DNA from 4 places in the Pseudoduganella sp. HUAS MS19 genome. Region 1 is predicted to be linked to each of the others. Evidence: predicted binding sites of a transcription regulator. Region 1 holds the regulator's gene; each other region holds the start of a gene.

Region 1 (7,671 bases):
CCCCGGCGCATGCGACAGGAAATGGCTGCCGCCCACGTCAGGGAACAGGCCGATATTCACTTCCGGCATCGCCATCTTGGTACGGCCGGTGACGATGCGCACGCCGCAGTCAGGCCCACCCTGTGCGATCCCCATGCCGCCGCCCATCACCACGCCATCCATCAGCGCCACATAAGGCTTGGGGTAGAAATGGATCAAATGGTTAAGCGCATATTCTTCGGTGAAGAAGTCTTCCAGCAGGGCGCTGCCGCCTTGTGTATTGGCGCGGCCGACGTCATGGAAAAAACGGATATCGCCGCCGGCACACAGCGCGCGTTCACTGCTGCTGCGCACGACAACCGCCGCCACGGACGCATCGTCGCGCCACGCCAGCAGCGCTTGCGTCATCGCGCGCACCATGTCGAGGGACAGTGAATTGAGGGCTTTGGGCCGGTCCAGCGTGATGAAGCCGGTGCCGTTGGAGATGTGGGTTTGGACGTGTTCGCTCATGCAAATATTTTAACGCACCCTGGCCGCAAAAAAGGGCGCCAATTGCGCCCTTTGGTGTGCTACACGGCCAGTCCTTTACATGGCGGTGGGTGGTGCTTCGTACGTATCCGGGAAATGCTTGATGGCCGCATGATTGTGGTTCTGCACACGGTCTTTGTATTTCATGACCTGGCGATCCAGTTTGTCAATCAGGGTGTCGATGGCGGCGTAGAGGTCTTGCGACAGGCTTTCGACGTACACGGTTTTGCCAGACATGCGCAGGTTGATTTCGGCTTTCTGGCGTTTCTCTTTCTCGGTGAGGTTATCTACAGTCAGGATGACAGCAATATCGATTACTTGATCGAAATGGCGCTTGACTCGTTCCAGCTTGTTCTGCACGTATTCGCGAATGGCCGGGGTCACTTCGACATGATGTCCACTGATGGTGAGATTCATACACACTCCTAAAGATGATGTCGCTCTCGAGTTCGTGCGCGCCGAAACGCACAGAGGAACCCATGCACTACAAAGATTTGCGGAGGCTTACCGGAGGGATTTTCAACGCTTCTCGATATTTGGCAACAGTCCGTCGCGCAATCACCATGCCTTGTTCTCCCAGCATGTCCGCAATCTTACTGTCGGATAAAGGATTTTTCGGGTCTTCTGCTCCTGTCAATTGCACGATCAGTGCCCGTATCGCAGTCGAGGAAGCTTCACCCCCAGCTTCGGTCGCGACGTGGCTACCAAAGAAATATTTCAACTCAAACATGCCATGTGGGGTGAGCATGTATTTTTGAGTTGTTACGCGAGAAATAGTGCTCTCGTGTAGTCCCAGTGTATCAGCAATTTCACGCAACACAAGGGGTCTCATGGCCACCGCGCCATGACTGAAAAAGTTCTTTTGTCGTTCTACTATCGCCTCCGCCACGCGTAGGATCGTGTCGAAACGCTGGCGCATATTCTTGATCAGCCACTTGGCTTCCTGCAGCTGGCCATTCATCTGCGACTCGCTCTTGCCTTGCTTGAGCAGGTTGGCGTACAGCGCGTTCACGCGCAGGCGCGGCACCACGTCGTTATTCAGCGTGACCAGCCAGCCGCCGCGGCCCTTCTTCACGATCACGTCCGGCACCACATAGTCTGACTCGCCTGACGCAAATTCGGCGCCCGGATGCGGGTTGCACTGGCGGATCACGCACTGCGCTTCGCGCAAGTCTTCGTCGTCGCAGTCGAGGGCTTTCTTCAGCTTGGTGAATTCGCGCTGGGCAAACCAGGTCAGGTGCTTTTCGACGATGGTCAGCGCCATGCGGCGCGTCACCAGCGGCACGCCCGGCATGCGCTTGATCTGCAGCGCCAGGCATTCGGCGGCATTGCGCGCGGCAACGCCGGGCGGGTCGAAACTTTGCAGCAGCACCAGGCTGCAACGCAGGTCGTCCAGCTCGATCTCCAGCTCGGGCGGCAGGCGCTCGTGGATTTCTTCCAGCGGCTCCTCCAGGTAGCCGTTATCGTCCAGCGCATCGATGATCAGCTCCATCAGCGCGCGGTCGCGCGGCTCCTGCACGGTGACGCGCATCTGCTCCAGCAGGTGTTCGCGCAGCGTGCAGCCGGAAGCTTCCAGTTGCGGGCGGCTGTCTTCGTCGTCGGCGGATTTGCTGCCGGAGCTGGCGCTCCAGTCGGTGTCGTCGCTGCCGTTGCCGGCGCTTTCGCTGTCGCCGCCTTCATAGCCTTCGCCATCGGCAGCGGCGGGGGCGTCGCCGCCCTCGCCTGGCGCGCCATCAGGTGTGGGCGCGGCGGGGCCTTCCGAGCCATTGCCGTTGCCCTGGCTGATGGCGCCATCGGCCAGCAGGCGCACCGAGTGGTCGAGCGGATCGTCAAGGCGCTCCAGCATGGGATTGTCGCCAAGCAGCTGTTCCAACTCCTGGTGCAGTTCCAGCGTGGACAGCTGCAACAGGCGGATGGATTGTTGCAGCTGCGGCGTCAGCGCCAGGTGTTGCGAGGTTCGCAGTTGCAGTGTTTGTTTCATGGCCTTCGCTTACATGCGGAAGTGTTCGCCGAGGTAGACACGGCGTACGGATTCGTTGGCAATGATGTCGTCCGGGCGGCCCGAAGCCAGCACGGCGCCCTGGTTGATGATGTAGGCGCGGTCGCAGATGCCGAGGGTCTCACGCACATTATGGTCGGTGATCAGGACACCGATATTGCGCTCCTTCAGGAAACGCACAATACGTTGGATTTCGATCACGGCGATCGGGTCCACGCCGGCGAACGGTTCGTCCAGCAGCACGAAACGCGGATTGGTGGCCAGGGCGCGTGCAATTTCCACGCGGCGGCGCTCGCCACCGGACAGCGACAGGGCCGGATTCTCGCGCAGCTTCTCGATTTGCAAGTCGGCCAGCAGCGCTTCCAGGCGCTGGTTGATCTCGGCCTTGGCCAGCGGCTTGCCGTCGACCCTCTGCAGTTCCAGCACCGCGCGGATATTTTCCTCCACGGTCAGCTTGCGGAACACCGAAGCTTCCTGCGGCAGGTAGGACAGGCCCAGCGCGGCGCGCTTGTGGATCGGCAGGCTCGATACGTCGGCGCCGCCGATATCGATGGTGCCCGCATCGGAGGCCACCAGGCCGACGATCATGTAGAAGGAAGTGGTCTTGCCGGCGCCGTTAGGGCCCAGCAGGCCGACCACTTCGCCGCAGTCGACTTGCAGCGAAACGTCGTGCACCACCTGGCGTTTGCCATAGGTTTTCTGGAGGCCGCGCACGACCAGCGTGCTGGCGCAGGTATTTGCTTGCATGCTTACTTCTTCTCCGTGGTGGCGGCAGGCGTGGTTGGCTGGGCCGCAGGCGTGGTTGGCTGGGCCGCAGGCGGTTCGGTGCGGGCCGGCTGGATCACCATGGTGCCGCGGCCGCCGCCCGGCTTGCTCTCGCCGCTTGCGGTATTGCGCACGCTGAAGAATTCCTTGCGGCTGTCGTAGGAGATGAACTCGCCCTGCACTTCATCGTTCTGCTTGCCGCCTTCCAGGCGGCGGATGGTGGCTTTGTTGAACATTTTCACCAGCTCAACCTGTTCCTCATATTCGATACGCTCGGCGTCGCCTTCCACCCACTGATCGCCGGCGCCGTCGCGCTTCTGGCGGAAGGTGGCTTTCTTGCCGTCGCCGAACAGGGTTACCTGCTGGTAGCCTTCCGGCGTCAGCTTGACGAAGGCGCGCTCGGCCGTCATGGTCAGCGTGCCGCGGGTCAGCCTGACGCCTCCCTGCAGCACGGTGATCTGCTTGACATCGTCAATGTCCATCGAGCCGTAGCTGATGTTGGTCGGCTTGTAGGAGTCGGCTTTCTCGGCCAGCGCCGGAGCCGCGACTCCCAGCAGCAAGGCTGCCGACAAGAGTAGTCGTTTCATAGTCATTCCTCAGTTATTGGTCCGCGGCCTTGGGCGGAATCTGCAGCGTGCCATTGCCGGCAAGGTGCATTTCGCGCGTCGCGTTATTGGCGCGCATGCTGTTGGCCGAAGCGGTCGTATTGCCTAGCCGCAGCTTCACCGGGCGGTCGGTTTCCATGCGGTCTTCGTCCGGGAAGATCACCAGCTTGTCCGATTCCAGGTGCAGCAGTTGCGAGTCCGGCGCCGCGGCGCGGTCGATCGTGACATGGCCGCTCAGGGTGACGCGGCTGTTGACGTCGTCCACCCGCGCCGTGTCCGCCACGATTTCCATCGGCGGCTTGTCGGCGGACAGGCTGCGCACGCGCGGCTGGTCGATCTCGGATGAATCGTCGATCGGGCGGTGGGTCAGCCGGTTGCCGGCAATAATATAGCTCGGTTTGCCTTCCCGCGTCATGCGCACGAAGGAGAAGTTGTCGATGATGTAGTCCGGCTCGTTCATGCGCAGGTCGGCCTGCATCTGTTCATCGGCCCGGTTCAGCAGTTCGAGCAGGTAAAAGCTGCCGAGCGCCGCCAGCAGCACGACGATCATGCCGATGGAAAGGCGGAAGCGGTGGGCGGTCCTCTGGTTACGCATTGCCGGCTCCCTTACGCCAGGAACTGGGCCATGACGCGCTCATAGCTGCCCGTTGCGTGCAGGACGAATTCACAGGCTTCGCGCACGGCGCCGCGGCCGCCTGCGGCCTCGGTGATGTAATGGGAGCGCTCATGCGCCTCCTTGCGGCCGTTCGGCACGCTGACGGCAAAGCCCACGCGGCTCAGCAGCGGCAAGTCCACCACGTCGTCGCCGATAAAGGCGACCTGCTCTTCGGCCAGCCCGAGCTCGGCCAGCAAGGCCTTGAACGGGGTCAGCTTGTCGTGGCCGCCCTGGTGCACGTACTCGATGCCCAGGTCGCGGGCACGCGCCAGCACGATCGGCGTGCGCCGCGCGCTGATGATCGCGGTCTTGATGCCGGCTTCCTGCAGCAGCTTGATGCCCAGGCCGTCGTGCACATTGAAGGTCTTGATCATTTCGCCCTCGGGGCCATAGCTCAGGCTGCCGTCCGTCAGCACGCCGTCCACGTCAAAGATGAACAGGCGCACCTTGGCGGCGCGGGCGACCAGCTCTTCACGGTTCAGCATCATCAGATCACCTTGGCGCGCGTCAGGTCGTGGATGTGCAGCGCGCCGACCAGCGTGCCGTCCGGGTCCACCACCAGCATCTGGTTGATGCGGAATTCTTCCATGACCGCCACCGCATCCACCGCCAGCTGGTCGGGGCCGACGGTGCGCGGGTTCAGGTGCATCACATCCTTGATGACGACCTTGTTGAAGTCCTGCACATTCTCGATCATGCGGCGCAGGTCGCCGTCGGTGAACACGCCGACCGGCTTGTTGGCGGCATCGACGATGGCCGTCATGCCCATGCCCTTCTGGGTAATTTCCAGCAGGGCGTCCGGCAGGCGCGTTTCCGGCCCCACGGCAGGGATGGCGCCATCCTTGCGCATCACGTCGCGCACGTGTGTCAGCAGGCGGCGGCCGAGGGCGCCGCCAGGGTGGGAGCGGGCGAAATCTTCTTCCTTGAAGCCGCGCAGCTCCAGCAGCGCGACCGCGACCGCGTCGCCCAGCGCCAGCGTGACGGTGGTGGAGGCGGTCGGCGCCAGGTTCATCGGGCACGCTTCCTTCGCCACCGACACGTCCAGGTGCACGTCGGCCAGCCTGGCCAGGCTCGATTGCGGCTTGCCGGTCATGGCGATCACGTGGCCGCCCATGCGCTTGACCACCGGCAGGATGGCCATCAGCTCGGCCGCTTCGCCGGAATACGAAATGGCAATCACCACATCTTCCGGGGTCACCATGCCCAGGTCGCCGTGCGCCGCTTCGGCCGGGTGCACGAACAGGGCCGGGGTGCCGGTGGAGGCCAGGGTGGCGGCAATCTTCTTGCCGATATGGCCGGACTTGCCGATGCCGGAGACGACAACGCGGCCTTTGCATTGAAGCAACAAGGACACGGCCTGGCCCACCGTCTCGTCGTTGGCCAGGCGCGCATTCAGCGCTGCCAGGGCATCCGTTTCGACTTGCAGGGCCGCGCGCGCCAGTTCCAGGGCACGCGTTGCGGTCTTGGCATCAAAAGATTTCAGCATTGATTTTTCATGGGTTACACTCATGCCCGAAGTATAGCCGAATTAGATAAGCAAAAAACTTGCCAGACAAAACAAACAACGGATGTTCTCCCCCCTCGAACTGACCCTTCTCCTCCTCGGCAGCGCCGTCCTCGGCGTAGTAGCCTTCCGTATGATGCACCTGCCGCCGATGCTGGGTTACCTGGCCGTCGGCATCCTGCTCGGCCCGCATGCCATGGGGCTGGCCGAACAAAGCCACGCGACCGAGTTGCTGGGGGAATTCGGGGTCGTGTTCCTGATGTTTTCCATCGGCCTGGAATTCTCCCTGCCCAAGCTGATGGCCATGCGCTCGATCGTGTTCGGGCTGGGCATGGCGCAGGTGGGGCTGACCATTGGCGTCACCATGCTGTTCGGCTGGCTCATCCACTTCCTGCTGCCGCCCTCGATCCAGCTGGGCTGGCAGGCCTCGTTCGCGCTGGGCGGCGCGCTGGCCATGTCGTCCACCGCCATCGTGGTCAAACTGCTGACGGAACGGCTGGAGCTGGAAAGCGAGCACGGGCGCAAGATCATCGGCATCCTGCTGTTCCAGGACCTGGCGGTGGTGCCGCTGCTGATCCTGATCCCGGCCCTGGCGCAGAACCCGGCCGACCTGCCCAAGACCCTGGGCCTGGCCGGCCTCAAGGCGGCCGTGGTACTGCTGTTGCTGCTCGTTGTCGGCCAGAAAGTGATGCGCAAGTGGTTCACCATCGTCGTGCTGCGCCGCTCGCAGGAACTGTTCATGCTCAACCTGCTGCTGGTGACGCTGGGCGCGGCCTGGATTACCGAGCAGGCCGGCTTGTCCATGGCACTGGGCGCCTTCGTGGCCGGCATGCTGATTTCCGAGACCGAGTACAAGCACCAGGTGGAAGAGGACATCAAGCCTTTCCGCGACGTGCTGCTGGGCCTGTTCTTCATCACGGTCGGCATGCTGCTCAACGCGCGCGTGGTGCTGGAGAACTGGTGGCTGGTGCTGCTGCTGCTGGCCGGCCCGGTGCTGCTCAAGTTTGCCCTGATCGCCGGCCTGGCGCGCCTGTTCGGCGCCTCCACCTCGACTGCCATGCGTACCGGACTGGCGCTGGCCCAGGCCGGTGAATTCGGCTTCGTGCTGCTGAACGTGGTGGGCGGCATGAAGCTGGTCGACCCTTTCGTGGTGCAGGTGGTGCTGGCCTCGATGGTGCTGTCGATGCTGCTGGCGCCTTTCCTGATCGCGCAGTCGGACAAGATCGTGCTGAAGTTCTCGGCCAACGAATGGATGATGCAGTCGCTGAACCTGACCAATATCGCAGCGCGCACGATGGCGGCGCAAAAGCATGTGATCGTGGCCGGGTTCGGCCGCTCGGGCCAGTCGCTGGCTACCCTGCTCACCGAAGAGAAGATTCCATACCAGGCGCTGGACCTGGACCCGCTCCGGGTCCAGGAAGCCCAGGCTGGCGGCGCCAACGTCTCCTATGGCGACGCGGCGCGGCGCGAGTCGCTGGTGGCAGCGGGCATCAAGCGCGCTTCGGCGGTGGTGATCACTTATGCCTCCACGCCGTCTGCGCTGCGGGTACTGCAGCTGGTACACGAACTGGCGCCGGAGCTGCCGGTGATCGTGCGCTCGCATGACGATTCGGACCTGGACCGCCTGAAGGAAGCC
Region 2 (7,671 bases), 1.8 Mb from region 1:
CCAATGGCGATCAGGATGTGCGGCACATTCAGGTTATTCCACTCGTCCCACACCCAGAAGCCAATGCCTACGCCGCCGGTCAGCATTTCGGCGGCGACGATTACCAGCCATGCAGTACCGATGGCAAGCCGCACACCGGTCAGCATGTAGGGCAGCACGGACGGCAGCAATATCTTCGTCGCCACCTTCCATTCCGACAGGTTCAGCACGCGCGCCACGTTCAGGTAATCCTGCGGCACGCGCTGCACGCCGACGGCGGTGTTGACGATCATCGGCCAGATCGAGCAAATGAAGATGGCCCAGATCGCGGCTGGATCGGCGGCCTTGAACAGCAGAAGGCCAATCGGCAGCCAGGCCAGCGGCGACACGGGCTTCAGCAGGCTGATTAATGGGCTGAACATGCCGTACACGAAGCTGAAGCGGCCAATCAGGAAGCCAAGCGGGATACCAACCAGCGCCGCCAGGCCAAAGCCCAGCGCCACGCGGCGCAGCGACGCGAGGATGTTCCAGCCTATGCCCTGGTCGTTCGGACCTTTGCGGTAGAACGGATCGGCAAACAGCTTGAGCGCCTCATGCCAGGTTTCCAGCGGCGTGGGGAACCCTTCATTACGCACCGCCAGTATCTGCCACACCAGCACCAACAGCGCCAGGCCGAGCAGCGGCGGCAGGATCTTCAGCACAACAGGCCGCAGCCGCCCACCCTCCGGCGCCAGCCGTACTCCTTTCGCCGCCAAGCGCGCTCGGCGCGAAGGTGCGCGCACCTCGTCCGCCGGCGGCACCGCGCTGGCGCCGCCAATCGTTTCGTAGACCGTACTCATAAGCCTGCCCCTTACGCCTTGATTTTGAATGAATCGGCATAGGCCTTGGGATGCTTGCCATCCCAAACCGCGCCGTCGATCATCTTCACGCTACGCAGCGCCGACTTCGGCACGCTCACCTTTGCCATGCTGGCCGCGTCCTTATAGACCTCGATCTGGTTCACCTGCGTGGCGACAGCCAGGTAATCCGGCTCCGCTTTGAGCAGGCCCCAGCGCTTTTGCTGCGTCAGGAACCACATGCCGTCGCTCAGGTAAGGGAAATTCACCTCGCCGTCATTGAAGAACTTCATGTAGTTGGGATCGTCCCAGGTTTTGCCCAGGCCATTCTGATAGCGCCCCAAGATGCGCTGGCCGATCACGTCGACGGTCGTGTTGACGTAGGATTTGTCGGCAATGGCTTCGGCCATTTTCACCTTGTTCGACAGGGACGCGTCGATCCAGCGCCCGGCCTCCAGCACCGCCGCGACCAGCGCGCGCGCGGTATTGGGATACTTCTTCACCCACTCCGCGCTGGTGCCCAGGACCTTCTCAGGATGGTCGCGCCAGATATCCTGCGTGGTTGTCGCAGTGATGCCGATGCCGTCCACAATGGCGCGATGATTCCACGGCTCGCCGACGCAGAAGCCATCCATGTTCCCGATCCGCATATTCGCCACCATCTGCGGCGGCGGCACGGTGATCATCTTTGCGTCCTTCATCGGGTTGATGCCGTACGAAGCAAGCCAGTAGTACAGCCACATCGCGTGCGTGCCGGTGGGGAAGGTCTGCGCAAAAGTATATTCGCGCTGCTCCGTGCGCATCACCTTTGCCAGCGAGGCGCCATCGACAGCGCCTTTCTCGGCAAGCTTCTTCGACAGCGTGATCGCCTGGCCATTGTGATTCAGGTTCATCAGCACCGCCATGTCCTTCTTCGGACCGCCGGCGCCGAGCTGCACGCCATATATCAGTCCATACAGCACATGGGCTGCATCAAGTTCGCCGTTCACCAGCTTGTCGCGCACGGCGGGCCAGGACGCTTCCTTGCTCAAAACGATCTTGATGCCGTACTTCTTATCGAAGCCCAGCACGGACGCCATCACTACCGATGCGCAATCGGTGAGCGGAATGAAGCCGACCCTGACTTCTTCCTTTTCCGGCTTATCGGAGCCTGCGGCCCAGGCGTAATTCGATAACGCTGTCGCAGCGCCCGTAGCAAGCAGGCGGCGACGGGTAAGGCTGAACGTGCGATCCATCACTATCCCCGGTGAGTAAATAATGGGGATACTGCAAGCGCCGTGCCACCCCGCTTTCAGAGGGAAAGCGGGTGGAAATCCAGCACCGCCTTTGTGCGCCGCACCAAACTGGCGCTGTCAGCGCACCGGGTGCAGCCTCGGATCGGTGCGCAAACGCTCGGCCATCAGGTCTACGAAGCTGCGGATGCGGGTCGAGCCCTGCCGGCTGTCGCGGTGAATGATATGGACAGGCACAGCCGGTGTGGCATAGTCCTGCAGCACCTCCACCAGTTCGCCCGCCTCGAGCAAGGCGGCCGCCTGGTAGGACAGCAGGCGTGCGATGCCAAAGCCGCTTCGCACCGCTTCAATGGCTGAGTCATTATTATTCACGCCCAGGCGCGGCTTGACCCTGAGCGACTGACTGCTGCCGCCGTGATGGAAACGCCAATCCGGCGGCACGCTGGAGCCGGACGAGGCGACGATGGTGTGCTGCGCCAGCTCTTGCGGCGTGGCCGGCGCGCCATGTTTCGCAATATAAGAAGGTGAGGCAATGATCATGCGCCGCACCTGCCCGACCGGAATCGCGCGCATGGTCGAATCGGGCAGTTCGCCGATGCGGATGCCAACGTCGATTCCCTCCTCCAGCAGGTTGGTCAGGCGGTCGACGAAGACAGTGGAGACATCCATCGCAGGATAGCGCTGCAGGTATTCGACAATGCCCGGCATGACGTACAGGCGGCCGAACAGCACCGGGGCGGTAACGGCCAGGTGGCCGCGGGGCGCGGCATTGATACCGGCCACCGCATCGTCGGCCTCGTCGACTTCCGCAATGATGCGGCGCGCATCATCCAGGTAGCGCTGGCCGGCTTCCGTCACGCGCACATGGCGCGTCGTGCGGTCCAGCAGCTTGACGCCCAGCCGCTCTTCCAGCGCCGCGACCGCGCGCGTGACGGCCGGCGGCGACATGCCCAGGCGGCGCGCACCTGCCGCGAAGCCCTGCTCCTCGGCCACCGCCACATAGACGGTCATCAGGTAAAGGCGGTCCATTTGCGTTTCATCATGAAGTCGATAAAGTGCCGCACACGTATCGGCATGCGGCTGCGCTGCGGATAGTACATGTAAACCGCCGCATTCGCCGTAACCTGGCCAGGCAGCAGCTGCACCAGCCGGCCCTCCGCCAGGTCGCGCTCCACCATATACAGCGCCAGCTGGCCGATGCCCACGCCGGCGCGCACCGCTTCCACCTCGCCTTCCGCGGTATTGAAGGTCGCCACGCAGGGCACGTCCTGGTAGACCGTGCCGCCCTGCCCTTTCAACTCCCACGGAATGACGCGGCCCGTGTTCGGTTGGCGGAAACCGGTGCAGCGGTGCCGCTGCAGGTCTTCCAGCGTGCGCGGCGCACCGTGGCGTTCGATATAGCCGGGCGAGGCGCAAATATGCAGGGGGATCCTGCCGAGCTGGCGCGCAACCAGGTTGCGCTCCGGCGGATTCCCCGCACGGAAGCCGACGTCGATCTTCTTCTCGATCAAGTCGGTGAAGTGGTCGTCGAACAGCATGTCGAAATGCGCGCCCGGATACCGCTCCTGGAATTCGCGCAGCAGGGGCGCCAACACCACGGTACCGAGGGACGTGGGCGCGGCAACCCGGATCATGCCTTCCACTGCCTCGCGGCTGTTCCGCACGTGGTCCAGCGCCTCGTCCAGCAGGCGCAGGCCGGGGTTGGCCAGCTCGAACAGGCGCTGGCCCTCGTCGGTCAGGCTCAGGCTGCGGGTAGTCCTGTGGAACAGGCGCACGCCGAGGTATTCCTCCAACTGGCGGATCGCCTTGCTCACTGCCTGCGCCGAGAGGCCGGCCCCCACTGCCGCCCGGCTGAAACTGCCGGCGTGCACGACGCCGATGAATAGTGTGATGACGCGGGCCTTGTCCATCATTTACAACTCAAAGTTGAAAATCAATCAGCTTTACCATCGCTAGTGTAACAGCCTGCCGACGCCTACCATTCCCTTCACCAACCACCCACCTGAAGGAGCAATATCATGGCAAACAAAGTCTGGTTCATCACTGGCGCATCGCGCGGCTTCGGCTTGCTGATTGCGCGCGACGCCCTGGCGCGCGGCGATGCCGTAGTAGCTGCCGCCCGCAACCCGCAAGCGGTAGTCGAAGCTTTGGGCGTGCATCCCAGACTGCTGCCGGTGCAGCTGGACGTCACCCGGGAAGCTGCTGCCGTCCTCGCCGCCCAGGCCGCAATCGAACGCTTCGGCCGCATTGATGTGCTGGTGAATAACGCCGGCTACGGCATTCTCGGCGCCGTCGAGGAAACGTCGGCAGATGAAGTGCGCCGCAATTACGAAACCAATGTCTTCGGCCTGCTGCACGTGAGCCGCGCGGTGCTGCCGGCCATGCGCAGGCAGCGCAGCGGCCACGTGATCAACATTTCCTCGCTGGGCGGCTACCAGGCGTATCACGGCTGGGGCGTCTACGGTTCCACCAAGTTTGCGGTGGAGGGCTTGAGCGAAGCCATGGCACAGGAACTGGCCCCGCTCGGCGTGCATGTCACCGTGGTCGAGCCGGGTTTCTTCCGCACCGATTTCCTCGACGCCACCTCGCTGGTGGAGACCGCAAAGCGCATCGATGACTACCAGCACACGGTCGGCGCCATGCGCGACTTTGCTGCGGGCGCCAATCACGCGCAACCGGGCGATCCGGCCAGGTTGTCGCAGGCGCTGCTGAAACTGGCCGACGCAGCCCAGCCGCCGCTGCGCCTGCAACTGGGCAGCGACGCCGTCGCCCGCGCCTACGCCAAGCACCGGCAGGTCGAGCAGGAACTGGCGCGATGGAAGGAGCTGGCCCTATCGACCGACTTCGGGCAGCCGGCCAGGCCGGCCGCTTAAGTCCCGGGCAACCTGGTCCCGCAGCTCTTGCAGAAACGCGCCGCCTGCTCATGGTCGCCGGCCAGGCAGGCGGTGCAGGTGCGGTGCGAGCGGCGCTGCTGGCTGATTTCCGCGCTGATGATGCCGGTCGGGACGGCAAGAATGCCCCACCCCAGCAGCATCATGAAGGATGCGATGGCACGCCCCAGGTCCGTCTTCGGCACCAGGTCGCCAAAGCCCACGGTGGTCACAGCGGAAATCGCCCAGTAGACGGCAGTGGGAATGCTGGTGAAGCCGTGTGCCGGCCCTTCGACCACGTACATGGCGGTCCCCAGCAGGAACACGACCATGAACACTACCGACAGGAAGATCAGGATCTTGCGCCGGCTGGCCAGCAAGGCCCGTCCCAGCATGCCGTATTCCTCGATGTAGAGCGTGAGCTTGAGGATACGGAACATGCGTAGCAGGCGCAGGATCCGCACATTGAGCAGCACATGCGCGCCGGGAAGGAACAGCGCCATATAGCTTGGCAGCACCGCCAGCAAATCGATCATGCCAAAGAAGCTGCGGGCATAGCGCAGCGGGTGCCGCACGCACAGCAGGCGGCTGATGTACTCAATGGTGAACAGCACCGTAAAGAACCACTCTGCCGCGAACAGCCAGTCGCCATAGTCGCGCGCCACCACGGACACGCTGGACAGCACCACGGTCGTGACGCTCAGCAGGATGGCACCGATCAGCGCCAGGTCGAAGGCCATGCCGGCCGGCGTATCGGACTCGAAAATGACGGAATACAGCTTCTCGCGCCAGCCGCCTTCCGGACGTCCAAAGCGCTGGTGCGGGTCATAAGTCTTCACTGTGCGCTCCCCAGCAAATCAGCACGCGGCATGCCCCATGCGGGCACGCTGAACGGGCAATCCGCTTTCGCCGCCAGCAACAGCGTCGTGAAATTGCCGCGTGGCGAGCTGGAAAAACGCAGGTCGCTGGCCTGCGACTCATCCACAGCGGGCATGCGCGCAAAGCGCAACCATGCCGCGAGCTGGCAATCGGTCGCCGCCCGTGTGCGCAAGGCCGCCACATCGCCCTGCCACGAGCCGGAAAGCAGCACGCCCGGCACGGTACCGGCCATTTCCTGCGCCGCATCGGCCGACAATGCGGCGGGACATTCGCGCGGCGGCAGCATGGACGGCGCCAGGCTCAGATGTCCGCGCCGCAGCTGGTAAGCCTTCCCGTCCGACTCGATCGACGTAAAGCTCCAGCACAGCGGCTGTGCCGGATAAGCAGTCAGCGCCACGTCCAGCACGCGCGCCTGCGGATGTTGCAGCGCCAGCGCCGCCGTCACTGCCTGGCGCGCCTTTGACGAGGCCGAGGTCTGGATACCGACGAACGCCAGCACCATGCCAAGCGCCAGCAGCAGCGCGCGCCGGCTCTGCATATGCATGAAGCGCAGCGCCGCCACCGCCGCGCCCAGCGCGACCAGGGCTGCGAACGAAATCCAGCCAAGATAGCCATGCATCGTCACATACAGCAGGATCACCGGCAATACGGACAACAGCACGATACGCATCCTGCGCGAGGGCGCAGCCATCGCCAACGGCACCCCGAACGCCACCCAGAACACCGGTTCGATGATGTAGACCATATCGCCGAAATACCAGGTGCCGCTGAACGGATAAAAGGGATGGACGCCGTAGTTGTTCATGAAGTCCATACCGAGGTGCAGCAGGAAGCCGGCGGCCAGCGCCAGCAGCAGCCCGCGCCTGGCATCGCGGCTCTCGCGCAGCAGCGCACGCGCATTGGGCCACAGGGCCCACAACAGGGCGAGCAGCAGCAAAGCCTGCGGCAGCAGGTACAGCAAGGTATGCGTGTGCCCCCGATGGTGCAGCAAATAGCCCAGCGGCGCCGGCGCCAGCCGGGTGAATACCAGGTCAAGGTCGGGGAAATTACTGGCCAGCGCGCAAGCCGTCAACAGCAGGCGATGGCGCGTTCGATGGCGTGCCGGATCGTCTTCCGCCGGCAGCGAGCGCTGGACCAGTTCGCCGACACCAAGGCCGACAACAGAATGTGTGATGTTATCCATGCTTAATGAAAGTCGGGGTCAGCTCCGGCAATCGGACATTTGCCTTCGGCAAATGTCCGATTGCCGGAGCTGACCCCGACTTTCAACAATTAATGTTCGACCTCGACGCCGTGCCAGAAGGCGATGCGGTCCTTGATATTGTGGGCCGCTTCCTTTGGCGATGGGTAGTACCAGGCGGCGTTGGCGTTCACCTTGCCATCCACTACCACGTTGTAATAGCTGGCCACACCCTTCCACGGGCACAGCGTGGTGTGCTGGCTTGGCTGGAGATAGTCCTGCTTCACACGCGATGGCGGGAAATAAATATTGTGTTCGACGATCTCGACTTCGCTGCTATCGGCTTCCGCAATCACGGCGCCATTCCAAATTGCCTTCGGCATGCAAACTCCTGTCCTGTTCAACTTTCCACACGGTTGCGGCCATTGGCTTTGGCGCGGTACAGCGCGGCGTCCGCCTGCTTCAGCAGCATCTCGGCATCATCAATATCCATGTGATTGAAGGAGCCGACGCCAAGGCTGGCCGTCACCGCTACCGTGCGCGCACCGGCGCTGTGCACCTGGGCTTCGATCCGCCACCGCAACGTCTCTGCGAACTTGCGCGCTCCTGCGAGCGGTGTGTTCGGCAACAGGATACACAATTCTTCGCCGCCGTAGCGTCCAGCCACGTCGATGACCCGTATGTTTTCGCGCACT
Region 3 (7,671 bases), 1.7 Mb from region 1:
AATGCCCATGTGCTGCGGATGGGCATCAAACGCCAGCATGTGGCGCTGACGGTTGCCGCTTGCATCGTGATCGACGTTGTCCTGATTGCACTTGGCGTCGCCGGCGCGGGCGCCGTGATCCAGGATTCGCCGCTCCTGCTGGCTGCTGCCCGCTGGGGGGGCGCTGCCTTCCTGGCCTGGTACGGGCTGCGCAGCTGGCGCGCGATGCTGACGCCCAAATCGCTGGACGTCGACGCTGTGGCGCCGGCACCGGATGCCAGGCAGGCGCTGGCCAGCGTGGTCGCGCTCTCGCTGCTGAATCCCCACGTCTACCTTGATACGGTGGTGCTGCTTGGCTCCATCGGCGGCAGCTACCCGGACGGCCAGCGCGTGGGCTTTTCGGCAGGCGCCATGACCGCCTCCCTGCTGTGGTTCAGCGCACTGGGCTTTGGCGCGACGCGCCTCGCGGGCGTGTTCGGGCGCCCCCTGGCCTGGAAGTGCATTGAAGGAATGACCGGCGCGGTCATGCTGGCGCTCGCCGCGGGGCTTATCATGAGTTAGTATTTCTCATGCTTATCCTCTACGCCGGAACGATCGTCCTCAGCGCTTTCCTGCTATTCCAGGTGCAGCCCATCATTGGGAAAATGGTGCTGCCCTGGTTCGGTGGCTCCGCGGCTGCGTGGACGGTTTGCATGCTGTTCTTCCAGGTCACCCTCCTGCTGGGCTACCTGTACTCCCACCTCACCAGCCGCTACCTGGCGCCGCGCCGCCAGGCATGGCTGCATGCCGGCCTGCTGCTCATCGCAGTACTGGCACTGCCCATCCTCCCCAGCGATAGCTGGAAGCCGGCACCAGGCGACGACCCGGCGCTCCTGCTGCTCGGCTTGCTTGCCGCAACCATTGGCCTGCCGTACTTCCTGCTCTCAACAACGGGGCCGCTGGTCCAGCACTGGTTTGCCCAGGAACGTCCCGGCAGCGTGCCTTACCGCCTGTTTGCCCTGTCCAACTTCGCTTCCCTGCTTGGCTTGCTGAGCTATCCGCTGCTGTTCGAGCCACGCTTTGCCGTCAAAGAAATGTCCACCTTCTGGTCAGCGGGCTTTGGCCTGTTTGCCCTGTTTTGCGGCGCCCTCGCCTTGAGTGGCCGCAACCGCAATGCTGCGCCCCATACCTTGCGCGAAGATGCGATGGCAGGCAAGCCGACCTTGCACGACAGCCTGTTGTGGTGTGGCCTCGCCGCCGTACCAACGGTGGTGCTGATGGCGGCCACCAGCCACCTGACTGCCAACATCGCGCCGGTGCCCATGCTTTGGGTACTGCCGCTGGTGATTTATCTGCTGACTTTCATTCTCTGCTTCGAAAGTGCGCGCTGGTACAAGCGCTGGCTCTTCCTGCCACTGATGGCCCTGCTGACGCCGCTGCTGGTTGCCTGCAGCACCTTCCCCAGCCTGATGCCGCGCGGAATCATATGGCCCACCCTGCTCTTCAGCGCCTGCATCTTCACCTACTGCATGGCATGCCACGGCGAGTTGGCGCGCCTCAAGCCGCAAGCTACCCACCTGACCGCCTACTACCTGATGATTGCAACTGGCGGGGCGATTGGCGGCCTGTTCACCGGCTTGCTGGCACCGCGCATGTTCAATGACGACTACGAACTGATCCTTTCCTGTATCGCCGCCGTCTGCATCGTCGGTGTCGCATGCCACCACCGCCCATCGGCGCCGATGCAGCGCGGAGCACGCATCAAGGCTGCGGTGTTCTTCACCACCCTGGTCGGCGTCTTGTGGGCCGCCAATGCGATCTGGCCAACGACACCGTCGATCAAGGCCCGCAATTTCTATGGGACAGTCAAGATCAAGGATACGGAACCCGGCGCCGGCCAGGTGCGCCAGCTCACCCATGGCACTATCGTGCACGGCCGCCAGTTTCTCGAACCGCAAAAGCGGCGCTGGCCAACCACCTATTACGGCAGCAACAGCGGTGCCGGCATTGCCATTGCCGCCAGCCGCAATGGTTCGGCACAGCATGTCGGCGTCATCGGCCTGGGCGCCGGTACCATGGCGGCTTATTGCCGGCCCGGCGACATCTACCGCTTCTACGAAATCAATCCACTGGTGCTCGATTTCGCGGACCATTATTTCACCTTCCTGCGCGATTGCCCTGCCAGGAAGGAAATCGCTCTTGGCGATGCACGCCTGGTGCTGAATGCCGAAGCGCCGCAACAGTTCGACGTGCTGGCGGTAGATGCCTTCTCTGGCGACTCGGTGCCGGTGCACCTGCTGACCACGGAGGCCTTCAACATCTATTTCCGCCACCTGAAGCCGGATGGCGTGCTGGCGATCCACATCTCCAACCGCTACCTGGACATGGCGCCAGTGGTCAGGCGAGCCGCGGACAGCTTCCGCCGTACCGCTTTCCTGTCGCAGAACGCCTCCGATCCGCAGCGCGGCACGACTGCGGCCACCTGGGTCCTGATAGGCCAGCGCGAGCGCCTGGTGCCCTATGCAGGATTGCAGGAATTGCCCTCAGCGCCGGATGTGCGCCCCTGGACGGACGATTACAGCAGCCTGTTAGGAATCATGAAATAATCGTCAAGCAATTAACCGATCGAAAGGAATACGCAATGAAGATTGATATTGGCCTGTCCGACGACAGCCGCGCACGCATTGCCGATGGCCTGTCCCGCCTGCTGGCCGACAGCTACTCGCTTTACCTGATGACCCACAACTTCCACTGGAACGTGAAGGGTCCCATGTTCAATTCCCTGCACCAGATGTTCATGACACAATACACCGAGCAGTGGACCGCGCTGGACCTGATTGCAGAACGCATCCGCGCACTGGGCTACCCCGCTCCGGGCACGTATGCCGAGTTCGGCAAGCTGAGCACCGTCAAGGAAGTGTCCGGCGTACCAAAGGCGATGGACATGGTGCGCCACCTCGTCACAGCGCAGGAAGCGACCGCACGCACTGCCCGTTCCCTGCTGCCGGTAGTGGACGAAGCGAACGACCAGCCGACCGCCGACCTGCTGACCCAGCGCCTCGACGTGCACGAAAAAACCGCGTGGATGCTGCGCAGCCTGCTGGAAGAATAGGCCTCAGGCCATCCTGTCCGAAGTAATGATGTGCTCCCCCGGCTGAGGGTGCATTGCAGCGTCAAACATGGCGCGCGCAATGTGCCCGGCCGGATTGATGCGCCATGCGCGCGGCAGCACCGGCGCCAGCGCCGACAGGATCGGCACCAGGATTTTTTCGCCCAGACGGAATTCGTCACGTAGGCCGCCAATCAAGCCAGGCCGCGCAATCACCAGCGATTCGAATCCCAGCGAGCGTACCCCATGCTCCACCTCGCCCTTCACCCGGTTATAGAAAACGCTCGATCCGGCGTCAGCGCCCAGTGCTGAATTCAGCACGAATGCAGGCGTGCCATGCTGGCGCGCCAGCCGCGCCACGGCCATCGGATAACTATAGTCCACCTTGCGGAAGGCCTCCTGCGAGCCCGCCACCTTGATGGTCGTACCCAAGGTGCAGATCACAGCATCGGCCTGCCACCAGGGTTCCAGCGCCGGCAAGCGGTCAAAGTCAACGATCGGCGCCACCAGCTTAGGGTGCGGCTCCAGCCTCCGGCGCACAGGCGCAATGACTTGCGCCACCTCCGGCGAGGCCAGCGCCAGCTTCAATACCACGCGGCCGACAAGGCCGGTCGCTCCCACCAGGAGTAGATTTTTCATGCAGGAATGATATCAGTCCGCATTCCTGATTGCATTGGCCCGCCGCCGCAATTCCCTTGCCGTGGCAAATGGCCGGTCCTCCTCCAGGCACGGCTCTCCCTTGAGTTCCTCGCGAAACGTCCAGTGCAAATGACTCGCCCGTACCACCAGCCTGCGCAGGCGCTTGATCTCCCACAGCACGGCCAGCATGTCGTCATTCTGGTTTCGCAGCCAGATTTCACGTAGCTGAGCGGCAGTTAGCGGCTTTCGTGTAACTGTATGCATATACAGTAGTTTAGCAAGCACAATCGGGTTAGCATAGCCCCCATGTGTACCAATTACCGCCCCACTTCGCGCGACCTGCTGCAGGAAATGATGGACATTGACCTGTCCAACATCGCCGGCATGGAATGGCCCGACGAGACCTGGAAGGACTACGACGCCCCCATCATCCGCCTTGGCCTCGACGGCCAGCCCGAATGCGTCGTTGCCTCCTTCGGTTTTGTGCCGCGCCGCCATGCGCCAGCGGCAATGCCATCGCTCACCACCATGAATGCCCGCAGCGAAACCATCGGCCAACTACGTTCCTACAGCAAATACTGGCGCGCAAGCCAGCTTTGCCTGGTTCCGATGACAGGATTTTACGAACCGAATTACGAGTCAGGCAAAGCCGTGCGCTGGCAGATCAGCATGGCAGATAGACGCCCCTTCGCCGTGGCCGGCATGTGGCGCAGTTGGGAAGAAGCAGACGGCGGCATCAGGCATTCATTCACCCAGCTAACCATCAACGCCGACGAACACCCCTTGCTGAAGCGTTTCCACAAACCCGACGACGAAAAGCGCACCTTGGTTGTGGTACCACCGGAAGCCTATCGCGACTGGCTGTCCTGCCGCGATCCCGAGTTTGCCCGCGCCTTTCTTAACCCTTATCCCCACGACCTGATGCAGGCATGGGCAGACCCACGCCCACCGGCCAGGAAAAAAGCGTCCGAACCGCAGCAGCAATCACTGCTGGATCTGTAGCTTCAATTGAAAAGGGCCGCGCCCTGCGCAATGCAGAACCCGGCCCTTGGCAAGAATGCCAGCAATCAGGCTTTGCGACGGCGCGCTACTGCCAGGCCAGCAAGGCCCAGTCCAAGCAGCATTAAGGAAGCAGGCTCAGGAACCTTGGCCGAATCGACGGTGAAGGTCGCATTCGTCACATGCAACTGCCAGCCCGGATAACCGATTGGCGACGCGAACATCTGCAACTTGACGATAGGGTTCAAGGTCCAGTCAATCGAGTCCAGCTTGAGGTTGAGGTTTTTCAGCGCGTTGCCATCTTTCGCGATGTCAAAAGCCTGGGTCGTCCAGCTATGCAAGCCGCCTGCAACGTGCACGTTGAACAAATTGACACCGTCCGAGAACAGGCCGATCAGAACATGGTTGCCCGCCGGATCCTGGCCGCCCCAGCCCTGGTCTTTAATGTTCATCGAGCTGGTCAGTCCGAAGATCTCATTGGTGCCGTGTGCCAGCGTGATGCTGGACATCTGTTGCACCTTCCAGCCTCCGTTGGAATCCATCGACACCGGGGTCGTGGTTTGGATCACATTCGCGGAAGCGCCAGCCATCAGGGAAATCGACAGGGCGGTAGCCAGGGACAGTTTCTTCAGCAGTTTCATTTTCACTTTCTTAATTAAATTTACGTGAGGACATCACAAATTATTTTTAAGCAATTCTCATGCCAATATGGAAATTTTGTTTGAAAACAATGATCTGCTGAGGACGTGGGATATTCCGGGCGGGCACATGTAAAAAATTTCGACACCATACGTCTTAAGTGGGGTTGCAACAAAGTCAATCTTTATTAGTTTTTTAATGTCGATAAACTTTACATCCAGCACCCGTTGCGGATGCACGGGGCCGTTACATTCTTTATTAATCAAAGATTTATAACTACATGGCCTAGAACTTGCTTATGGAAATCCTTAATTGCCAGTAGCAAATTTTAGATATCATTTATGAACTTCAAGCTCCTCGCCGCCGCCCTCCTTGCATCCCCGACCTTTGCCAATGCCACACCATTTACTCTTCTCGCAGGTGGCAACATCAATCTGGAACAAGGCAGCAACGTCGTTGGTAACGTTGGCGCTAAAGGCAACATTCACGCTAAATATGAGTCGCAGGTAAGCGGCAACCTGGCTGCTGGCGGCAACATCACTCTTGAGCAGAAATCCCAGGTCAAAGGAAATGCGACTGCCGGCAACATGGTTGAGGTGAAATACCAGGCCAATGTGACCGGCAACGTTGCCGTCAAGACGAATTCACCGTCGCTGAATGCCTTGCCGCCCGCCACCGATTTCAAGGCTGGCAGCAATGCGTATGGCCTTAAATCTGGCGCTACTGGAGAAATGGCGACAGGTCAGTACGGCAAGGTCAATCTCGAGTACGGCTCGACCCTGAAGCTGAGCGCAGGCTCGTACTACTTTGACTCGCTGACAGTCGGCGCCGAGAGCAGATTCATCTTCGACCTATCCGGCGGCGCGATTAACCTATTTATCGACGGCAACGTCAACATTGACTCGAAGTTCGATTTCGAAATGCTGAACGGCAGCGCCAACGATATCTACACAGAAACCAAGGGCAACTGGACACAGGGTGCATGGGGCGAATGGTTCGGCACCTTGTTCGCTTCCGGCGCGGACAGCACTTTGCACTTCAACCAGGACTCAAAACTGGGCGGCACGTTCATCGTGCGAAAGAACATCCAATTAAACCTGGGCAGCAGCGTGACCGCAATGCCGGAGGAAACTGCAGAAGTTCCAGCGCCAGGCAGCCTGCTACTGCTGGCAATTGGCCTGGTGTCGTTGGCACTGTTCCGTCGTCGCTATGGCTGAACTTATCAAAGCAAGTCCAAGTGGCCACTGCGTCATCCTTTGACAAGGGGCCACCTGGAAACTCTGCTGTGGCCGCGCACGGCCGACCCGAAAGCTTCAGATACAAAAAAAGGACCAAGAAGCATCTTAAGTCCTTGAAGTAATTGGCCTGCCCTGCAGGAATCGAACCTGCGACCCTCGGCTTAGAAGGCCGATGCTCTATCCAACTGAGCTAAGGGCAGAGTCGCGGGCGATGCAATGATAAGCCATGCCGCAAATGAAAAGCGGGTTGTCCAAAGACAACCCGCTCGAGAATTTCCTGGTCGGAGTACAAGGATTCGAACCTTGGACCCCCTGCTCCCAAAGCAGGTGCGCTACCGGGCTGCGCTACACTCCGATGAACGAATAATACCCCGGCGAGGCATTATCCGTCAATGTCACGCGGGCAACTTTATGCTGCCAGCGCCGTTTCGACTTTATCGGCGATGCGGCGCGCCATGCTCTGGGCTTTGTCGGCGTCACGCGCTTCGACCATGACGCGGATCAGCGGCTCGGTACCGGAAGCGCGGATCAGCACGCGGCCGGTGTCGCCCAGTTCGGCTTCCACCTTCTCTTTTTCCGCGACCATGGCGGCATTTTTCTGCCAGTCGAAACCGGCTGGCACGCGCACGTTGATCAGGGTTTGCGGGAACAGCGTGACTTCGCCGGCGATCTCAGCGAGGGTCTTGCCGCTGCGCTTGAGCGCGGACAGTACCTGCAGCGCGGAAATGATGCCGTCGCCGGTGCTGTGCTTGTCCAGCGCCAACAGGTGGCCACTGCCCTCGCCGCCCAGGATCCAGCCTTTTTCCTGCATCACTTCCAGCACGTAGCGGTCGCCCACCTTGGCGCGGGCGAAGCCGATGCCCTTCTGTTTCAGCGCCACCTCGACCGCCATATTGGTCATCAAGGTTCCGACGGCGCCGGCCACACCGCCATTGGCTACGCGGTCCATCACCATCACATACAGCAGCTCGTCGCCGTTATACAGGCGGCCGGTCGCGTCGCACATGATCAGGCGGTCTGCGTCACCGTCCAGCGCGATGCCGAGGTCGGCCTTGTGCTCGAGCACGGCGGCAGCCATGGCTTTCGGCG
Region 4 (7,671 bases), 2.5 Mb from region 1:
CTGGCCTGGGCGCTGCTCCAGACCAGGGATGCCAATGCGCTGCCGCTGGCCGAGCGCGCCTACCGCCTCGCCCCAGGCAACCCGGCAGTGGCCGATACCTTGGCCTGGATCCTGGCGGAAAATGGTAAACCTGCGCGTGCCCTGCCCTTGTTGAAGAAGGCATTGGAAACCGCTCCGACAGCAGCCGACATCCGCCTGCATTACGCGCACGCGCTGTTCCGCAGCGGCGACAAGCGCGGCGCGCGCAGCCAGTGCGAACTGTTGCTTGCGGTCCAGGGTCTGGCCCAGCGCGCCGAGGTCGAGGGCCTGCTGGCCAAGCTATAGGGTGTCGGCGCCCTTTACGCAATGGCCAGCCCGCCCCGGCGCCGGTGCTGGCGCGCTCCTTGCAACGTGGGCCTTATCCACTACCGGGAGTCCACCATGTTCAAGAGTGCCTTCTACTGCGGTATCGCCTGTCTGTCGGCCCTGGCGGGCGCCGGACCGGCCGCTGCCGCACCGCTCGCCCCGTTCGTACTGCATACGCCGGGCGCCGTCGAGATCAAGTTCAGCGGCTACCTGGCGCGCAGCAGCGATGCCGGCGGTGCAGGAATACGCGAAGCCAGCTTCGGCGCCGGCTATATGACCAGCATCCACGAGCTTGGCAACCCTGCCCGGCAGCTTTGGCGCAGCGGACAGGACAATCAGAGCATTTCCTTCATGATGTATGGCGCGGCCGATGCCACAGTGCTTCCCGTGGCGGGCTCGTCAGCGAACCAGGTGTTCGGGACCGGGTGTACGCATGCCGCCTTCGGCTGCGACGGCAAGATCCACCTCGACTTCTATCTCGACAAGCAAAGCGGCGGCACCAATCCCGGCTTCGGCATTGGCGGGCTCCGCGCCTCGCAGCGCCAGGGCTTCAATCAGTTGGGCGGCATCACCGATGGCGCCCTGTTGATGCGCTGGGAGTTCGTGCCCGGCCTGGCGCCTGGCGCCCCGGGCGGAACGCCGGTCACGCTAGTGCAGCAACTGAGCGGCGTCACCTCGCCCTCTTCCGGTTTTGGCAGCTACCTGGCGCGCTGCGCGGGCGGTCCGGCCTGCCGCTACTTCAGCAACGGCATGCAGCAGGCCGGGGCCGACTTCTATGGTACCAACACCATGACCAGCATCCTGGCCCTGACTGCCATTGGCCAGAACGGCTGGAGCGCACGCCTGTCGGACCCGGTGATCGCCCAGGTCGCGCTGGCCCAGCCGCCCGGCATTGCCCTGCTGCCGCTGGGCGGGGCCCTGCTGTTGCTGGTGCGGCGGCGCCGTCAGCGCGGCTGGTAGCGTCCCGGGGCGATGATCTGTTGCGGATCGAGTGCAGCCTTGATGCGGGCCACCGTGCTCCAGTAGGTATCGTGCCCGTTATCCAGCGCCCGCATCGATTGCGGGCCTACGCGGTAGGGAATATAGCCCGCTCCCATCAACCGCGCAAACGACATTTCATAGCACTGCCTGGCACGAGCGGCGTCGGCGGCATCCTGCTGGTCAAAGCAGATGGTCAGCACGCCGCCCAGCGCTCGCTCGTTAATCATGCTGAAGGTTTCGAACAGGTCAAAGCCATGACTGGCAAAGACCGGCTCCACCAGCGCGTGCACCCGCAGCAAGTCGATGCCGCGCATCGGCAGCACCGGCGCCAACCACATCATGCCGCAGCCGTCGCGCGCCGGATTGGCGCCAAGCGGAAAGCCGGGCGGCAAGCCGCCCCGGCGGCGCCAGTAGGCGCCCGCCAGGAAGCGCCCGTCCGGGATGCCCCGATTCATGTTCAGCAAGGAACGCCCAAGGTCCACTTGCGCCGATAGGCGTGCGCCGCGCTTGCCCCCTCCCATCAGCCGCGCTGCCATGCTCCCCACGGCCAGTGTCCGCTCATCGATAAAACGCAGCCGGGCCAGCGTGCCGATCGCGCGGCGCAGGCTGCGCCGCGCATCCGCCACCTGGGCCGGCCGGCCGTAAAGCGCGGCTGACACGGTCCAGGCGCCAATTCCCGCTTGCCGGCACAGGCGGGCGCGCAAGGGCGGCGGCACTGGCGGCCCTTGCGGCACCTGCGCAGCCGGGAAGACCATGCCACCCGATAACACACGCAGGTCGTTCCCGATATGCACCACGCTGCGCAAGGTGCCATCCATGCGCAGCGGGCGCAGCGCATCGACCACGGCAGCGATGCCGTCGAAGCCAGGCACGCTCGCCACCAGGTGGCTCAGCGCCTCGGTTTGCGGCATCAGCCACAGGCCGAGGCTGGTAACGATGCCGAAGTTCGCTTGCGTGAACAGGCCATCGAGCCATGGCCCGACACCATACGGGTAGAGGTGGGCCGCCGTGGCGTGGGCAAAGTGGCCAAAGCCGGTTTCGAGGGTGTCGCCGCTGGCCAGCACGATGCGCATGCCGGCCATGTGCAGCATCCGGTTGCCGTAAGGGCTGTGGCCGAAGCCGCGCTCCAGGATGTTTCCGATCAGGCTGGTATCCGGTCCCGCGCCGGTACAATCCATCCACAAGGGCAATTGCAGCTCTGCCAGGCGGGCAGCAAGCCGGGCCTGCGTGACGCCCGGTTCGATCACGGCATAAGCCAGTTCGCGGTCGATCTCGAGGATGCGGTCCATGCCGCCCAGGTCAACGATGACCTGGCCTTCGCCGCTTGGATTGGCATCGCCATAGCCCCAGTTGTGCCCGGTACTTAAGGGATACAGGGCAATGCCAAAATCGGCGGCGCTGCGCACCACCGCCACCACCTCCCCGTGCGATAAGGGGCGCAGTACCGCCAGCGGGATAACCGGGCTGGCCGCAGTGCTCGCCGCATAGGGGCCGAGATCGGCCGGCGCGGTAAGGACACGGGCGGGGCCAAGCAGCAGGCGCCAGGCTTGCAGCGCTGGTTCCAGGGAGCTCATCTCAGTCCCTCCCTTCGCGCAGGCGCACCGTGATACCCGCCTCATCCTGTGGCGAGAAGAAAAAGGGATAGAAGGAACGCTCGTCGGGGACCGATTCCATGCGCCCGCCATATAGCGCGATCTGCCGCGCCATATGCGTCAGGTCCAGCCGCAGCAGGACGGCCGGCGCGCCGACACGGCTGCAATGCCGCTCCGCTGCGGCGTCCTGGAAGCCCAGCATACGCTTGTAGAAGCGCACATGGCGCGGATTGACCTCGATGACATAGTCGGTGCTGCCATGCAGGTTGTGGGCATACACATAGGAGATGTGGATCAAGGCGGCGAACACGCGCATATTGACATTGCGGTCAATCGCCAGCCGTGCCGGCTCGCACAGGCGCCGTCCCTGCGCCCGCAGGGTAGCCAGAATGTCGCCAAAGTTTTCATCGGCAGGCAGGCCAATGGCGGGATCATCCAGGCATAAGGACATGGTTGCCACCGTTTCCCCCTGGCTGTCTGCTGCCAGCGTGATGCGGTTCGGTTCGTGGGGTGCGTTCGGGTCCACTTCATAGCCGCGCCATCCATACATCTTTTGCAGCAGCACGCTGGCCGCCTCGCGCTTGCCGGCCGAATTGGCCAGCCGGATATGGAACAGTTGCTGGTCGATCCCGTGCAGCGCCTGCTCGCCGCCGGCGGCCTCGTCAATCAACAGGGAAACAATGGTGTCTTCGTCCACGGTGCGTCCTCCTATCGGAATAGGGCTTGGACGCTCGGCCTGGCGCTAGGTTCCGCACGCGTCGGATTTCTTTTCACGGTCCTGGGCCAGCGGGGCGCCGATGCATGGCACGGATGCTGCTCGTACCCACATGCCGGCAAACCCGCCGCAAACCAATCGGAGATCCTCGCTATGACTACCTTCTGCAAGTCCCTACTGGCAACTGCTGCCTTGGTGGCGGCCGGAATTGCCAGCCTACCGGCCCAGGCCTCCACGTTCGCTTCGGCCATCCTCGACATCAACAATTTCCGCTTGCTGCATTCGGACAGTACCGCCTACAGCACGGCCGACTTCACCATCCTGCAGGGGACCAATGATGCCCACGCAACGGCCTCGCTGAACGGTGTCTTCGCCAACGGGGCGTCTTCCATCCCCATCCTGACCGGTACGCCAAATGTTGCCCAGCAATGTGTCGGGGCGCCGTGCCCGGCCCTGCCCCCGAACAATTTCACGCCCTTCCCCTACCCCCCGCCTGTCCCAGGTACCTTTGGCTATGCCGACCAGGACTTGACCGGCGCCTCGATCACGATTAACGGCAACCCGGCCGGCGCCCACGCGCGCACGCGCGCCGACGCCTCGACCGCCCTGAATGCGATTGCCTCGGGCAATTCCGATGTCGGAACCTCGACCACCTTCAGGTTCACCCTCGGCGCGTCGGACACCATGACCGTGGAATTCAGTGCCGACGCTTTTACCCAGGCCTTTGTCTCGATGGGTTCGGGACCCAACGCCAACGCCAATGCGCGCCTGTCCTGGTCGATCAATATCGTCGACCTCACTACCTCTGCAAGAATCTTCGAGTACGCCCCGTCGGAACTGAATGAAGACAGCGTACGCAGCCGTACCGACGGCGCGCCAGGCATCCTGACTTACACCTTTGCGACGCCCGTTGGTTCGCCGTTCTCGGCCGTCTCACCTCTGCTGACGGCTGGCAACAGCTACCAGATCACGATCCAGCACAACACGCTGGCCAACGCCCTGCAACAGGAACTGCCGGAACCGGATTCGCTGGCGGTGCTGGCCGCCGGCATGCTGGCAATGTCGCTGGCGCTGCGCCGCCGCAAATCCTGACCGCTTCTTGACAGGCCTCAAAGTTCGGGCGGGTTCGCCAGCGGGGCCGCAAACCCGCCCATATAATCCAAAGGACCAAGGCACCACCAGGAGCGCAGCATGGAGCATCTCTTCAGCCAATTGCTGTCCAGCCTGAAAGGCATGTGGAAACATCGCTGGGCGGGAATCAGCATCACCTGGCTGATTGTGCTGGTGGGCTGGGCCAAGGTCTATTCCCTGCCCGACGAGTACCAGAGCACAGCGCGGGTGTTCGTCGACACCCAGAGCATCCTCAAACCGCTGATGGTCGGCATGACCAGCATGCCCAACGTGGAACAGCAGGTGGCCATCATGAGCCGCACCCTGCTCAGCCGTCCAAATATCGAACGGGTGCTGCGCATGGTCGATCTCGATGTGCGCACCGTGTCGGCGCGCGAGCACGACGCGATGGTCGACGAAATGCTGAAACGGATCCGCATCAACGGCACCGGCACCTACGATATCTACACCATCAACTACACCCATTCCGACCCGCGCCAGGTGCGCGATGTGGTGCAGGCACTGCTGTCCATCTTCGTCGAAGGCAGCTTCAAAGGAAAAAAAGGCGACTCGGAGAAGGCCGTACAGTTTATCGACGAGCAGATCAGGAATTACGAAGAGCGCCTGCTCGCGGCGGAAAACTCGGTCAAGGAATTCCGCCTGAAACACAACTATCTCCTGCCACGCGAAGGGCAGGACTACGGCGGCAAGCTGCTGACAGCCACCGAGTCGCTGGCCAGCGCACAGCTCGAACTGGCCGAAGCGGAGCAGGCGCGCAAGGCGATCGAGGCCCAGTTCGGCGGCGACGAGCCCTTGCTTGCCGCCATCGCTACGCCCGGCGAAGTAAGCGAACTCGACGCCCGGATCAGCGCGTTGAACAAGAATCTCGACACCTTGCGCATGCAGTACACCGACCAGCATCCCGATGTGGCGGCTGCCCTGCGCCTCATTGCCCAGCTCGAAGAAAAGCGACAGCAGGAACGCGAGAAACACGCGGACCCGGCCGATACGGCCCGGCAGTACAATCCCCTGTTCCAGCAGATGAAGGTCGCCCTGGCCGAATCGGAAGCGCGTGTCGCTGCGCTGCGGGCGCGCGTCGAAACCATGCGGGAGCGGCAATCGCAATTGCAGCAGCAGCGCAATGCCGTTCCGGAACTGGAGTCCCAGCTCGGCCAGCTCACTCGCGACTACCAGGTCAACAAGGACAATTACGAGAAGCTGATTGCCCGCCGCGAGGCTGCCAAGCTGTCGGGGGAATTGACAACCACCACCGAGATGATGAGCTTCAAGATCATCGACCCTCCTACCATGCCGCAGCGCCCCACCGGACCCAACCGCGCCCTATATTACAGCGCCGTCCTGGCCGCCGGCCTGCTCGGCGGCGCCGCGGCGGCCCTGGGCCTGTCGGAATTGCGCCCAACTTTTCTGAGTCCTGCAGAACTGCGCGCCGCAACCGGCTTGCGGGTCCTCGGCACCATCGGCATGAACTGGACCGAGGACGAAAGGCGCCGGCATCTGCGCGACCGCTTCGGCTTCGGCGCAGGCAGCGCCTGCCTGCTGCTGGGCTATAGCGGTGTGATGGCCTTTACCCTGCTTTACCAATAAGTGGAGGTTCCATGCAATTGCCCCCCAGTTTGCTGGAAGTTGCGCCGCCCGCCGAGCTAGGCTATGCCGACATCAACCTGGTCCGGATGCGCCAGCGGGGCATGGTCACACATGAAAGCGGACGCACCCCCGTTGCCGAAGACTTCCGCATCGTCAAGCGCCATCTGCTCAACGATGCGCGCGCCAGTGGCGCCGGCGCCATCCCGCATGGCAACCTGATCGTCGTGACCAGCGCCCTGCCGGGCGAGGGCAAGACTTACTGCGCGGTCAACCTGGCCATGAGCATTTCGATGGAAAAGGACGCGCGCGCGCTGCTGGTCGATGCCGATGTGGCGCGCCCTTCGGTGCTCAAAGTGCTGGGATTGCAGGCCGAGCGCGGCCTGATGAATGTGCTGCTCGATGGCAGCGTCGAGCTTTCCGACGTTATCATGCGCACCAACGTGCCTTCCCTGACGCTGTTGCCCGCGGGACCGGCCAGCCGCCATGCGACCGAGCTGCTCGCCAGCCACAACATGAGCCGCCTGCTGGAAGAACTCGCCAGCCGCTATCCCGACCGTATCATCGTGTTCGACTCGCCGCCCTTGCTCTTGACCACAGAAGCGAGTGTGCTGGTGTCGCAGATGGGCCAGGTGGTCATGGTGGTCGAGGCCGAGACCACCACCCAGTCCGCGGTGCAGGCGGCCCTGCAGCGCATCGAGCATTGCCGGCACGTCAACCTGGTCTACAACAAATCCCGCGCCTTTCTTGGCGCCCAATACTATGGGTACTACGAATGATCGATGCGGCTGCCATTGGCGTGCTGTTCCTATGCGCCTACATCTTGCATAAGGTGCGCAACATGCACCTGCTGGTGCATGAGATGAAGGACGATTCCAGGCAGGAGCATGCCTCGCTCTTCCGCCAGCTGGAAGCGCTGCAAGGCCTGTATATCAGCCTCGGACTGCAACGCGCTTTGCCACTGACGCGCGGATGGGCCGCATCGCCTGACTTCCTGCAGGAACTGGCGGCCCATGCGCTCGATGAAAAGCCGGCCTGCGTCGTCGAATGCAGCAGCGGCACCTCAACCCTGGTCCTGGCGCGCTGCATGCAGATCAATGGCGCCGGCAAGGTGTTCAGCCTGGAACACGATCCCGCCTATGCCCGGCGCACCCGGCGCCAGCTGGAATTGCACGGCCTGGCGGACTGGGCAACCGTGATCGACGCGCCCCTGCTGACACAGACCTTCGGCGACCGCCAGCAGCCCTGGTACGATTGCAGCGGCCTGAAAACCGGCCAGCCGATCGAGATGGTCGTCATCGACGGGCCGCCGCAAGCGACAAGCGA

What was found. Region 1 encodes sigma-54, which starts transcription at its own class of promoters, with help from an activator protein. Its sites were predicted from a motif close to TGGCANGNAANCTGCTTT; they were not measured.
Region 2: a site for sigma-54 is predicted at 2,081-2,098, ahead of ACWBU6_RS25680 (CmpA/NrtA family ABC transporter substrate-binding protein). Genes of this name have one in related genera too.
Region 3: a site for sigma-54 is predicted at 5,394-5,411, ahead of ACWBU6_RS12410 (PEP-CTERM sorting domain-containing protein). Genes of this name have one in related genera too.
Region 4: a site for sigma-54 is predicted at 3,721-3,738, ahead of ACWBU6_RS15815 (EDSAP-1 family PEP-CTERM protein). Genes of this name have one in related genera too.

Annotation. Positions count from the first base shown of each region.
Region 1 is NZ_CM132133.1:950,666-958,336, reverse strand. It holds gene ACWBU6_RS04465 (enoyl-CoA hydratase/isomerase family protein) at 1-489, opposite strand, end outside; gene hpf (ribosome hibernation-promoting factor, HPF/YfiA family) at 565-924, opposite strand; gene ACWBU6_RS04455 (RNA polymerase factor sigma-54) at 992-2,488, opposite strand; gene lptB (LPS export ABC transporter ATP-binding protein) at 2,498-3,253, opposite strand; gene lptA (lipopolysaccharide transport periplasmic protein LptA) at 3,256-3,858, opposite strand; gene lptC (LPS export ABC transporter periplasmic protein LptC) at 3,872-4,471, opposite strand; gene ACWBU6_RS04435 (KdsC family phosphatase) at 4,483-5,019, opposite strand; gene ACWBU6_RS04430 (KpsF/GutQ family sugar-phosphate isomerase) at 5,019-6,017, opposite strand; gene ACWBU6_RS04425 (cation:proton antiporter domain-containing protein) at 6,100-7,671, shown strand, end outside.
Region 2 is NZ_CM132133.1:5,608,558-5,616,228, forward strand. It holds gene ntrB (nitrate ABC transporter permease) at 1-818, opposite strand, end outside; gene ACWBU6_RS25680 (CmpA/NrtA family ABC transporter substrate-binding protein) at 830-2,050, opposite strand; gene ACWBU6_RS25685 (LysR family transcriptional regulator) at 2,168-3,076, opposite strand; gene ACWBU6_RS25690 (LysR family transcriptional regulator) at 3,058-3,960, opposite strand; gene ACWBU6_RS25695 (oxidoreductase) at 4,066-4,920, shown strand; gene ACWBU6_RS25700 (ion transporter) at 4,917-5,756, opposite strand; gene ACWBU6_RS25705 (metal-dependent hydrolase) at 5,753-6,979, opposite strand; gene ACWBU6_RS25710 (DUF427 domain-containing protein) at 7,069-7,359, opposite strand; gene ACWBU6_RS25715 (sensor domain-containing diguanylate cyclase) at 7,377-7,671, opposite strand, start outside.
Region 3 is NZ_CM132133.1:2,692,571-2,700,241, reverse strand. It holds gene ACWBU6_RS12440 (LysE/ArgO family amino acid transporter) at 1-540, shown strand, start outside; gene ACWBU6_RS12435 (spermidine synthase) at 549-2,564, shown strand; gene ACWBU6_RS12430 (Dps family protein) at 2,600-3,070, shown strand; gene ACWBU6_RS12425 (NAD-dependent dehydratase) at 3,074-3,706, opposite strand; gene ACWBU6_RS12420 (hypothetical protein) at 3,719-3,895, opposite strand; gene ACWBU6_RS12415 (SOS response-associated peptidase) at 4,013-4,708, shown strand; gene ACWBU6_RS12410 (PEP-CTERM sorting domain-containing protein) at 4,774-5,346, opposite strand; gene ACWBU6_RS12405 (DUF7305 domain-containing protein) at 5,686-6,561, shown strand; tRNA gene ACWBU6_RS12400 (tRNA-Arg) at 6,706-6,782, opposite strand; tRNA gene ACWBU6_RS12395 (tRNA-Pro) at 6,861-6,937, opposite strand; gene glmM (phosphoglucosamine mutase) at 6,992-7,671, opposite strand, start outside.
Region 4 is NZ_CM132133.1:3,467,420-3,475,090, reverse strand. It holds gene prsT (XrtA/PEP-CTERM system TPR-repeat protein PrsT) at 1-324, shown strand, start outside; gene ACWBU6_RS15830 (hypothetical protein) at 421-1,305, shown strand; gene ACWBU6_RS15825 (FAD-binding oxidoreductase) at 1,290-2,900, opposite strand; gene ACWBU6_RS15820 (N-acyl amino acid synthase FeeM domain-containing protein) at 2,902-3,615, opposite strand; gene ACWBU6_RS15815 (EDSAP-1 family PEP-CTERM protein) at 3,787-4,725, shown strand; gene ACWBU6_RS15810 (XrtA system polysaccharide chain length determinant) at 4,825-6,348, shown strand; gene ACWBU6_RS15805 (XrtA-associated tyrosine autokinase) at 6,360-7,124, shown strand; gene ACWBU6_RS15800 (class I SAM-dependent methyltransferase) at 7,121-7,671, shown strand, end outside.